2 regions of the Stenotrophomonas sp. YJH_SMC_14-1 genome follow, and region 1 is predicted to be linked to the other one. Evidence: riboswitches for the same ligand, from Rfam matches in the RefSeq annotation. Region 1 holds a riboswitch; the other holds the start of a gene.
The links. Region 1 has a riboswitch for cobalamin ahead of AC5P9P_RS17455 (epoxyqueuosine reductase QueH). Riboswitches for the same ligand answer to the same signal wherever they lie in the genome.
Positions count from the first base shown of each region.

Region 1 (5,525 bases):
CTGCTGGTGCTGGTCAGCAAACAGGGGCATTGCCTCAACGACCTGCTGTTCCGCGCCCACAGCGGCCAGCTGAAGGTGGACATCGCAGCAGTGGCGTCCAACCACGCCGACTTCGCGCCGCTGGCGGCGTCCTACCAGGTGCCGTTCCACCACCTGCCGGTGACCGCCGATACACGCGCGGTGCAGGAGCAGCAGATCATCGACCTCGTCGAGCGCGAACGCATCGACCTGGTGGTGCTGGCGCGCTACATGCAGATCCTGTCACCCACGCTGTGCCGCGCGCTGGCCGGCCGTGCCATCAACATCCACCACAGCTTCCTGCCCAGCTTCAAGGGCGCGCAGCCGTACCACCAGGCACACGCGCGTGGGGTCAAGATCATCGGCGCCACCGCGCACTATGTCACCGAGGACCTGGACGAAGGCCCGATCATCGAACAGGACGTGGCCCGCGTGGACCACGCGATGGCACCGCGTGAACTGGTGCGGCTGGGCAGCGATACCGAATCGCTGGTGCTGGCACGCGCGGTTCGCCGCCATGTGGAGCACCGCATCCTGCTCAACGGGCATCGCACGGTGGTATTCCGGTAATCGCCCATCCCGCGTCCGCCGGGCATGGCCCGGCGCTACCACGGGTGCTATCCGGTAGTACCGGCCGCTGGCCGGCAACTGCAGAGGTCCCGAGGTTGCCGGCCAGCGGCCGGCACTACCGAATCCTGATTTCATCCAATGAAAAGTCCCCGGTTCGGCCGTCCCGCGATCTATAGGGGGGCGTAGTTAGGGGGCTGGATGAATCGATTGTGTTGTTGTGGGCAGGAGCGCGCAAGCAGCATAAGCGACGTGCGCGATAGCGCGGGGCCATGCCCGGCGGTCACGCCTCAGACGATCGCGATCCCCGCCTTGCCCAGCGCCTCGCGCACCATCACGTCGTTGGCTTCGGTCACCGGCTTGGTCAGCTCCCACAGGAACTTCACCCGGAAGCCGGACTTCACCGCGTCCTGCGCGCTCCACAGCACGCAGTAGTCACGGGCCAGGCCGCATACGTGCACTTCGCGGATGCGGCGTTCATGCAGCCAGCCGGCCAGGCCGGTGGCCGGGCGCTCGCCCTCGGGGCCGTGGTTCTCGCGGAAGGCGCTGTACGAATCCACCTGTTGGCGCGTGCCCTTGCGCAGGATCAGGTCGGCCACGGTCCAGTCCACGCCCGGGTGCAGGGCGGCACCGGCGCTGCCCTGCACGCAGTGGTCCGGCCACAGGGTCTGCGGCTGCGCGTGCAGCAGGATGGTCTCGAACGGGCGTTGGCCGGGGTGCTGGCTGGCGAACGAGGCATGGTCGGCCGGGTGCCAGTCCTGTGTTGCCACCACGGTGCGGTAGCGGCGCTGCGCCAGCAGATCGGCAATGGGTGCCACCAGCGCATCGCCCTGGTCGCAGGCCAGGGCGCCACCGGGCATGAAGTCCGGCTGCAGGTCGATCACCAGCAGGGCGACATCGGCGGGCAGGGCGGTCATGGCAGTTCCGGTACAACAGAAGGGGCGACCAGCGTGGCCGCCCCATGCCTGCACGTCAATCGTCCTGCGGCGTCCCAGCGTCCTGCCCGTAGTACAACAGGCCGATCTTGATCCGCTCGCGGCCATTCTCGCGGCGATGGCGGTTGGCATCGCGCAGCGAGTACACGCAGCCGCAGTATTCCTGCTGGTAGAACTGCTCGCGCTTGCTGATCTCGATCATGCGGCTGGCACCGCCGCCCTTGCGCCAGTTGTAGTCCCAGTACTGCAGGCCTTCATAGCGCGAGGCGGCGCGGATGCCGCAGTCGTTGATCTGCGCCATGTTCTTCCAGCGCGAGATGCCCAGCGAAGAACTGATGGTGTCGTAGCCGTGCTCGTGCGCGTACAGCGCAGTGCGCTCGAAGCGCATGTCGAAGCACATCGTGCAGCGGATGCCGCGTTCGGGCTCGTTTTCCATGCCGCGTGCACGGCTGAACCAGTTGTCGGTGTCGTAGTCGCAGTCGATGAAAGGAATGCCGTGCTGCTCGGCGAAGCGGATGTTCTCCTGCTTGCGCAGCTCGTACTCCTTCACCGGGTGGATGTTGGGGTTGTAGAAGAAGATCGCGTAGTCGATCCCGGAGGCGGTGATCGCCTCCATCACTTCGCCGGAACAGGGCGCGCAGCACGAATGCAGCAGCAGGCGCTTGCCGTCGGCGGGCAGGGTCAGGGTGGGGCGTTGGAGCTCGGTCATCGTCAGGTACCGCATGGACCGCCGGCAACGGCGGTGGCCCATGCATCAGCGCGTGGGTGAACGGGTCTGGCCGGATACCGTGAACAGGACGCGCGCGGCCACATCGCCTGCACGCGCAGGACGACGACGGCCCCGGCAACCTCCCCGCGGAGATTCCAGGTCGAGTCAGGGGACGGTCGTGTCCCCCGGCCGGGGCCGGTATTCGGGCTGATGGACTCGGGCCGCAGCCCACCTACTACCTGCCGCTTCCCAGGCGCGAGCCCAGTGCTGTTGGCAGGATTCGTTTCCATTCACCGCTGCGGGGCAGCTCCGGAATGGACGCGCGAGGCGCCTTCACCGGATTCCCGTTTAAATCCCTCCCCGCGCCGCAGCGATGGGAGGGATACCTTCGGCGTGTGCAAGGTGGACCTGTTGGTGGCGCCGGTCAAGAGCGCAGGGGGCAGAGCCCGCTGCGCTGCAACGGGATCCAACCCCGGTCGGGATGCACCTTCAATGCCCCACGGCCGCCCGCGTGCGGATGTCGTCCAGCCGCTGGTCGTGCAGCAGGCGGCCGTTCTCCCACACGGTCACCATTGCGTCCTCGAAGCCGTCCGGCAGGGTGTCGTCGCCATTGGCCGGCAGTGGCACCGTATGCAGGCTGCCATCGTCCAGGCGGCGCAGCAGGCGCATGCGGCCACGCTTGCTGGCCTTGCCGGCGTCGGTGACCGGATCCTTGTAGACGTCGATCCACTCACCCTCGACCCGCGCCGCCGAGCACTTCAGCGCGAACTTCTGCGTATCGCGGTCCAGCCGCTGCAGCAGTGCACCGCCCATGCCGAAGGCCACGTTGTCGACGGCGTAGCCGTCGTCGGTGATGCGCTGCAGGATCGCGCGGATGGTGTCCGGATTGATGCCATCGCCCTGGATCACCCGCACGTGGTTGAGCACGCGATAGCCCTTGCCGTTGAGGCTGTGGCCGAAGGCTTCATCCAGCCGGCGCAGGCTTTCGGCCACCACCTCCACCGGGTCACCCGAGTCGGGACGGATGACCAGGGTGGCGCCCGACGCGATCACGTCATCGCGCAGGGTGGTGCCCCAGTGTTCGCTGATCGCGCGGTAGATGTCATAGCTGTCCGACACCACCGCCACGATCGAACCGGGCTTGCCGAACTGGCGCAGCATGTTGCGATAGGCGTCCACCTCGCGTTCGCGGCCCCAACTGGTGATGGTGCTGTGCTCGGCGGCCGGAATCGAATAGCCGGCCATCGGTGCGTGGTAGTGCGCGCGTGCCAGGCACAGCGCCGACACGGTATCGGTGCCGAGGAAGTTGACCAGGTGCGCGGCACCGCCCAACGCGGCCGATTCCAGGCTCGATACACCGCGCGCGCCGAAGTCGTGCAGCTTGAACGGCAGCTGCCCCTGCGGGTCGTCGCTGGTCTGCTGCAGGAACGCGGCGATGGTCTGCCGTGCGTGCCAGCTGATGGTGGCCACGGTGACCGGATACCACACGCGCAGCAGCAGCGTTTCCAGATACGACGGCACCCAGAACGCAGCCGGATCGGTCGACTCGATGGTCATCAGTGCCTGGTGGGTGGGCACCACGCTGCCCTCGGGAACGGCGCGGATGCGCACCGGCAGGTGGCCGCCAAGCCGGTCGACGATATCGCGCCAGCCGGCCTCGTTGAACGGTTCGCCATGGGCGGCGAATACCGCAGCAGCGTCGTCGATGTCGGCGTGGGTGACCGGTCGTGCCAGCGCGTCCTTGAGGATCGCCTGCAGGCCGAAGAACACCGTGCGATCGTGCAGGCCGCCACGTGATTCGACGTAGAAGAACGTGGCATCGGTACCCGGCGGGTACTGCAGCCAATGGCTGGCCTTGTAGCTGTCGGTGTTGAGGAGAAGATTATCGAGGTAGTGCATGACGGAAGCTCCTTCGCGTCGAGTGACACCAGCGGTCTATCCGCCAGTGGGGGGGCCGGGCCTGTCAGCCGCGGCCGAGGAAATACTCCAGGATGTGCAGGTGGTCTTCGAACAGCTGCGGGCCCATGTCCAGGGCTTCACTCACCGGTATCCAGCGCGCCTTGTCTGCGTCGTCGCCGCCGCGCACCGGCGGCAGTTCACCGGCCGGGAATTCGAAGTGGAAACCGTGGGTGATGGTGCGGCCGCGCTGGCTGCGGTCGGGGTGGTCGAAGACCTGCTGGCCCTTCAGCGAACCCTTCAGCACCGGCAGCGGAATCTTCAGCCGGGTTTCCTCGCGCAGTTCGCGCAGGCAGCTGTCGAGCAGGCTCTGTTCCTGGCCGACGAAGCCGCCGGGCAGCGCCCACAGCCCCTTGCCGGGTTCCGAGCGGCGACGCACCAGCAGCACGTGGCCTGAATGCACCACCACCGCATCGGTGGTGACGAAGGTGGGCGCGTAGGGCGCATCCTTCCAGGCGGCCTTGTACTGTTCGATGAAGCGGTACTCGGCCACCAGTTGGCCATACGCAGGCGCGCTTTTGCGGAACGCTTCGAGCATGTCGTACACCGGCGCCGGCACATTGCCACGCAGCATCAGCAGCGCGCCGTGGAAGTCGACGTCGCCGGCTTCGAACAGGTAGCGCCGCAGCTCGGTGGCCGACAGGGTGGCGGTATGCTGCACGTCCACCAGCGGCCACTGCGGGAACTCGCGCAGGTAGTAGCTGGACGCGTCCTTGTCCATGCCGATCAGGCCCACCTTCGCATCGGCGGCGGCGCCGTCGTTGCGCAGGGCTTCAGCCACCTGGCGCTGCACGTTGGCGATCCACTGCGCTTCGTTGTACAGGTGGTCACGCAGCGGGCGGATCAGCAGACGGTCGGTGTGGCCATCGAGGGCGGCCTGGATCATCACGGCGCGTTCGGCCACGGTCCAGGGATTGCGCAGGCTGCGGGGGGTATCGGCAGAGCCGACCAGGAAGATCAGCTTGCGGGCCCGGCTCAGGGCCAGGCGGGCAACGGCGGCGTGGCCGTTGTGGAAGGGCTCGAATCGCCCGATGAAGACGAGATAGTCGAATTCCATGAGAATCCCTCATGTCGTTGTGGCAGCCGCGGGTCTGTCCCTTGGCTTGCTGCAGATGCTACGCCGATGGCGGGGCGGGTCAAGCCTGCAGCCGTGCTTTCTGCTGAACGGCGCATTGCGTGCGCGGACTGCGCCGTTGTTCTCAGGCCCTGAGAAGCCCCTGCGCCATACTGGCACCCACGCGGCGGACGGCATGCTCGGGGGCAAGACAGTGGCGGACAAGTACTGCGATCTGGTCATGAAAGGCGGCATCACCAGCGGCATCGTGTACCCCAATGCGGTA
Region 1 covers NZ_JCAFVK010000009.1:94,380-99,904, reverse strand. The annotation lists gene purU (formyltetrahydrofolate deformylase) at 1-588, shown strand, start outside; gene pncA (bifunctional nicotinamidase/pyrazinamidase) at 876-1,502, opposite strand; gene AC5P9P_RS17455 (epoxyqueuosine reductase QueH) at 1,558-2,244, opposite strand; cobalamin riboswitch at 2,406-2,635, opposite strand; gene AC5P9P_RS17450 (nicotinate phosphoribosyltransferase) at 2,719-4,128, opposite strand; gene AC5P9P_RS17445 (bifunctional nicotinamide-nucleotide adenylyltransferase/Nudix hydroxylase) at 4,193-5,242, opposite strand; gene AC5P9P_RS17440 (patatin-like phospholipase family protein) at 5,436-5,525, shown strand, end outside.

Region 2 (5,525 bases), on a different contig from region 1:
TATCCGCTGGTCGTGTTCGACCTCGATGGCACGCTGGTCGACAGCGCTGCCGATATTGCCGAAGCACTGAACCGCACGCTGGAAGACATCGGCCTGGCGCGCGTGCCGGAAGCCACGGTTCTGGGCTGGATCGGCGACGGTGTGCGTCGTCTGGTCGAACAGGCGGTGCAGGCCGCCGGCAGCGAGGTGGACCTGGCGGAGGTGATGCCGGTGTTCATGGTGCACTACCGTGAGTGCCTGCTGCGCAGCCCGCGACTGTTCGACGGCGTGGGCGAAGCGCTGGCGCAACTGCGTGCGCGCAACGTGCCGCTGGCGATCTGCACCAACAAGCCCGAAGCACTGGTGCCGCCGCTGCTGCAGCACCTGGGTATCGGTGATGCATTCGCGCTGGTACTGGGGGGGGATTCGCTGCCGCAGCGCAAGCCCAGTGGCGAGCCACTGCGGCACATCGCCGCGCACTTCGGGCTGCCGGTGGAGTCCTGCCTGATGGTGGGTGATTCGTTGACCGACTACCGCGCCGCCGAAGAGGCCGGCATGCCGATCGCGCTGGTGCGCTACGGCTATCCGCGCGGCCTGGACCTGGCCACCGCGCATGCGGTGGCGGTGATCGACGACCTGCGTGAACTGCCGGGGTTGGCCGCCGGCCGATAACCCGGCCAACGCAATGGGTAGTGCCGGCCGCTGGCCGGCAACCCGGGATGCGTTACCGAAGGTCATGATGTTGCCGGCCAGTGGCCGGCACTACCATGAACGTTGCGCTCACTTCGGCTGGTAACGCACGCTCAACTGGTACTCGCGGCCGGGCTGGTTGAACCATGCCACCGTTTCGTAGCGACGGTCGAAGACGTTGGCGGCACGTGCCAGCAGCGACCACGATGGCGTCAGTGCGTATTCGGCGCGAACATCCAGCGTACCGTAGCCGCCCACCTTCACCGCATTCGAGGCATCGTCGTAGCGCTTGCCGGCACCCTGCACAGTCAGGCCTGCGCGGAAATCGCCGAAGCGACGGTCGATGTCCAGGCGCGCGGTCTGCTGCGCGCGGCGTGGCAGCCAGTTGTCGAACTGGGTGCTGCCGCCGGTGCGGTTGCGCGGGTCGGTGTAGCTCAGCTGCGCGTTGATGTCGAAGCCGGCCAGCAGCACGCCACCGGTCAGCTCGGCACCGCGGATGCGGGCCTTCTCCACCTGCTGCATCTTGAAGGTTGCCGCATCGTAGGTGATCAGGTCATCGATGCGGGTTTCATACACGTCCAGGCCCCAGTGCCAGCCCTGGCCCTGCTGCGAAACGCCGAGGTTGGCGCTCTTGGACTTCTCCGGCTTCAACGTCGGCACGCCGCTCCACGGGTCGTACAGATCGCTGAAGGTCGGTGCCTTGAACGCCGTGCCATAGCTGGCGTTGAGGCGCAGGCCGTGGCCCAGCTCCATCGCCCAGCCAACGCTGCCGGTGGCGTGGTTGCCGAACTGCTGGTTGTCGTCGTTGCGTGCGCTGGCCTGCAGCTGGTGGCGGCCGAAGCGGCCCTGGTACTGCACGAATACGCCGGTGTTGCGGCGGCTGTCGACCAGGTAACCCGCGCTGCTGCCATCCAGGTTGTCTTCGCTCCAGTCCACGCCTGCGCTCAGCAGCTGGCCCTCGGCCACGCCGAAATCGCCCTGCAGGGAGGCGCTGTCGCGGTGGGTCTGTGCGCTGCCACGTGCACCGAAGTCGCCGAAGTTGTCCGACTCGTTGTCACTGCGCCCGACGTTTGCGGTGAATGCCAGGCGCTCGGACGGGGTGTAGCGCACCTTGCCGGCCAGCACCTGCTGGCGGGTTTCCGAATAGTTGTAGTAACCGTCGTAATGGTTCTTGCCGTCGGCGCGCAGGGCGCTGCCTTCCACGTTCCACTGGTCGTTGAAGGTGTAGCCACCGCGCAGGCTCTTGGACAGGTTGCGGTAACCGTCGCGGTCGGGCTCGTCGGCGAAGCAGCCGGTGAACAGCGTGGCCGAGCCGCGGCAGGCATCGATGCCGTCGGAATGCTGGTAGGCGATGTCGGCACCGAACCAGCCGCGTTCGGTACCGCCGCCAATGCCACCGCTGGCTTCACGCAGGCCGTTGCTGCCACCGCCAAGCTGGAAGTGCGGGGCGAAATCGCCCTGGTTGCGGCGGGTGAAGATCTGGATCACGCCACCGATGGCGTCGGCGCCGTACAAGCTCGACTGCGGGCCGCGCACGATTTCCACGCGCTCGATCTGCGCCAGCGGCAGGTCCTGGTACATGGCCAGGCCGAGGTCGGCGCTGTTGATGCGCACGCCGTCCACCAGCACTACGGTGTGGCCGGAATTGGTACCGCGCAGGAACAGCGAGCTCTGCTTGCCGAGGCCGCCGGCATTGGCCAGGTTGATGCCGGCGCGACCGCGCAGCAGTTCCTGCAGCGAAGTGGCCTGGCTGGATTCGATCTGGGCGCGGTCGATCACCTGCGCCGGCGCGATGCTGTCCTGCAGGGCGATCGGGGTGCGGGTGGCAGTGACCAGGATCTGGTCGAGCGCGGTGGTGTCATTGGCGGCCTGGGCCAGCGCGGGCAGGGCGGCCAGCACGGCCAGGGACAGCATTCGGGACTGCAGCTTCATGGGGGACTCCAAGTGCCACGCACGCCCGCGTGGCGAAGGGGAGGAGCCGCGAAGGCAGGCGTGCGCCGATGCCGCAGCGCACGCCACGGTCATCCAGCGCCATGCCCACCGCATCGCGACCTGAGGCTTCCGGGCCGGTCTCCGGGCTTGCCGCCGGGTGGCGCGAGGCCACCGTCCAGGCGCCTTCCCATGCCTGCGGCACAGTGGCGGTGTTGCCTGGAACTGACGTGCTTACCGTTGCGGGGGCAGCGCCGGCCTGGCGTGGAATCACGCGTCACCGGCTTCCCGTTTCAACCTGCCGGCCATGGCCGCAGGTCACCTGGAAGTGGGCGCAGTCTACGGCATCGCAGGCCGTCCCGTTGCGTCGCGCCTGCGCGACTGCCTTTGCTGTGCCTTTAGAATGGTTGCTCGATCCCGTGGTGCCGTTGCCGATGTCCGCCCGTTTTCCGCTGTACCTGCGTCGCCCGTCCGGGACGCCCGCATGATCCTCGACCTGGTCCGCCATGCCGGCAATGGCCGTGACGAGTTCCTTGATGGCCGCAGCGACCCACCGCAGCTGGCCGGGCTGCCGCAGGAGCTGGTCGAGGCCTATGCCGGGCAACGCTGGGAGCGGGTGATCAGTTCACCGCGGTTGCGCGCGCTGCATACGGCGATGGCCTTGGCCACGCCGCGTGGGCTGGACGTGGAAGCGGACGAGGAATGGGAAGAGCTGGACTTCGGCGATTGGGACGGGCGGTCGCTGTTCGACTTGCCGGAGGATGCACTGGCGGCCTTCCATGCCGACCCGCACGCGTTCCCGCCGCCCAATGGCGAGAGCTGGGGCCACTTCGAGCGGCGCATCGCGCGCGCGCTGGATCGCCTGCTCGATGATGACGATCCGGTGCCGACGCTGGTGGTCAGCCATGGCGGCCCGTTGCGCATGGTGCTGTCGCAGGTCTGCGGCCTGCCCATGTCGCTGTGCTGGGCGCTGCGTATCGACCACGGCACGCGCCTGCGGGTGTGGCTGGAGCGCGGCGAGATCGGGCTGGTGGGTGAGCTGCTGGAGCTGCAGCAGTCCTGAGCGCACTCGCCGGGCATGGCCCGGCGCTACCGATCCCGCATCACACTGGTAGTGCCGGCCGCTGGCCGGCATCCCCAGGAACGCGGAGGCCTCAATCCTCGTCCGCGCCCTCGGCCACGCTGTCCTCAGCGTCATCGTCGGCATCGAAGCGCTGCTCATGCACTGGGCCCGACGCCGGGCCGGCTGCCTTCAGCGGATGCGCAGCGATGCGTGCTTCGTAATCCTGCACCAGTGCTTCACGCTGTGGCTCGCTCAGCTCCTGCCAATGGCAGTCCAGCAACGCGCCTTCCAGCGAGTACAGCAGGTTCAGGCTGGGCTTGAAGCCGGCGCGCTTGACCTTGACGAAGGCGCCGACGGCTCCGATCGCGACCAGGTCGTCGCGGCTGCGCAGGCCGACCTGGCGCAGCCACGCCGCACTTTTCGGGCCGATGTTGCGCAGCTTCGGTGCGCTCATCCCAGCGCCTCGACGAACACGCGGGCGATGGCTTCCAGGCCAGCCTGGTCGTCGGCATCGAAGCGGCCGACCTTCGGGCTGTCGATGTCGAACACGCCGATCAGTTCATCGCCGCGCAGCAGCGGCACCACCAGTTCCGAGCGCGAGGCCGAATCGCAGGCGATGTGGCCGGGGAAGGCGTCGACGTCCTCTACGCGCTGGGTCACGCGCTGGCTGGCGGCGGCACCGCACACGCCCTTGTCCAGCGGGATGCGCACGCAGGCCGGCAGGCCCTGGAACGGGCCGACCACCAGTTCCTTGCCGTCGTACAGGTAGAAGCCCACCCAGTTCAGGTCGGGCAGGGCGTGGTAGACCAGGGCCGAGAGGTTGGCCGCGTTGGCGATGCGGTCGGACTCGGCGTAGACCAGGCCACGGGCCTGTTCCAGCAGCTGGGCGTATTGTTCCGGCTTGCTGCCGGTGAGCGAGGCATTGGCGAACATGACAGCAGTCTAGCAAGCGCGCCGGGCCGGCGATAATGCACACACTGTTGCCCTGTTGGAGCCCGTCGATGCCGTTGCCCGCCACGCTGCCGCCCGCCCTGTTCGTCACCGGCACCGATACCGAGATCGGCAAGACCGCGGCCAGCACCGCGCTGCTGCACGCACTGCGCCGGCGCGGCCTGCGCGCGGTGGGCATGAAGCCGGTGGCCAGCGGCAGCGAAGACCTGGGCCAGGGCCTGCGCAACGAAGACGCATTGGCGCTGCAGGCGGCCAGCTGGCCGGTACCGGACTATGCCGATCTGAACCCGTATGCGTTGCGCCAGCCGCTGGCACCGGAGCTGGCCGCTGCCGAGGACGGCGTGCAGGTGGAGCTGGCGCCGATCGTGGCAGCGTTTGAGCGGCTGCGCGCGCAGGCCGATGTCGTGGTGGTGGAGGGTGTTGGCGGTTGGCTGGCACCGGTCTCGGCCACGCTCGACCAGCTCGACCTGGTGCGCGCATTGCGGTTGCCGGTGTTGCTGGTGGTGGGCATGCGGCTGGGCTGTGTCAACCACGCGCGTCTGACTGCGCAGTCGCTGCAGGCCAGCGGCGTGGAGTGCCTGGGCTGGATCGGCAACCACATCGACCCGGCGATGCAGCGCCAGGATGAGAACATCGCAACGCTGCAGCAGCGCCTGCCGATGCCGTGCTGGGGGCGGCTGCCGCATCTGCCGGGAGCGGATGGCCAGATCCTGAGCACGCATCTGCTCGATTGACCTGGGGTAGTGCCGGCCGCTGGCCGGCAACCTCGATGTATCCACCTGCGTGCAGTTGCCGGCCAGCGGCCGGCACTACCGTGCTGCGGCCGCCAGCTCCCGCGCGATCGCACCCAACCGCTCCACCGCGCCGATGAAGCGTGCATCGAGCGTCTGGCAGCACGACAGCCGCAGGCAAT
Region 2 covers NZ_JCAFVK010000003.1:168,687-174,211, forward strand. The annotation lists gene gph (phosphoglycolate phosphatase) at 1-651, shown strand, start outside; gene btuB (TonB-dependent vitamin B12 receptor) at 760-2,601, opposite strand; cobalamin riboswitch at 2,717-2,939, opposite strand; gene AC5P9P_RS10250 (histidine phosphatase family protein) at 3,083-3,661, shown strand; gene AC5P9P_RS10255 (TfoX/Sxy family protein) at 3,753-4,115, opposite strand; gene AC5P9P_RS10260 (GAF domain-containing protein) at 4,112-4,594, opposite strand; gene bioD (dethiobiotin synthase) at 4,663-5,346, shown strand; gene AC5P9P_RS10270 (aminotransferase-like domain-containing protein) at 5,422-5,525, opposite strand, start outside.
Region 2: another riboswitch for cobalamin. It lies ahead of btuB (TonB-dependent vitamin B12 receptor); the one in region 1 lies ahead of AC5P9P_RS17455 (epoxyqueuosine reductase QueH).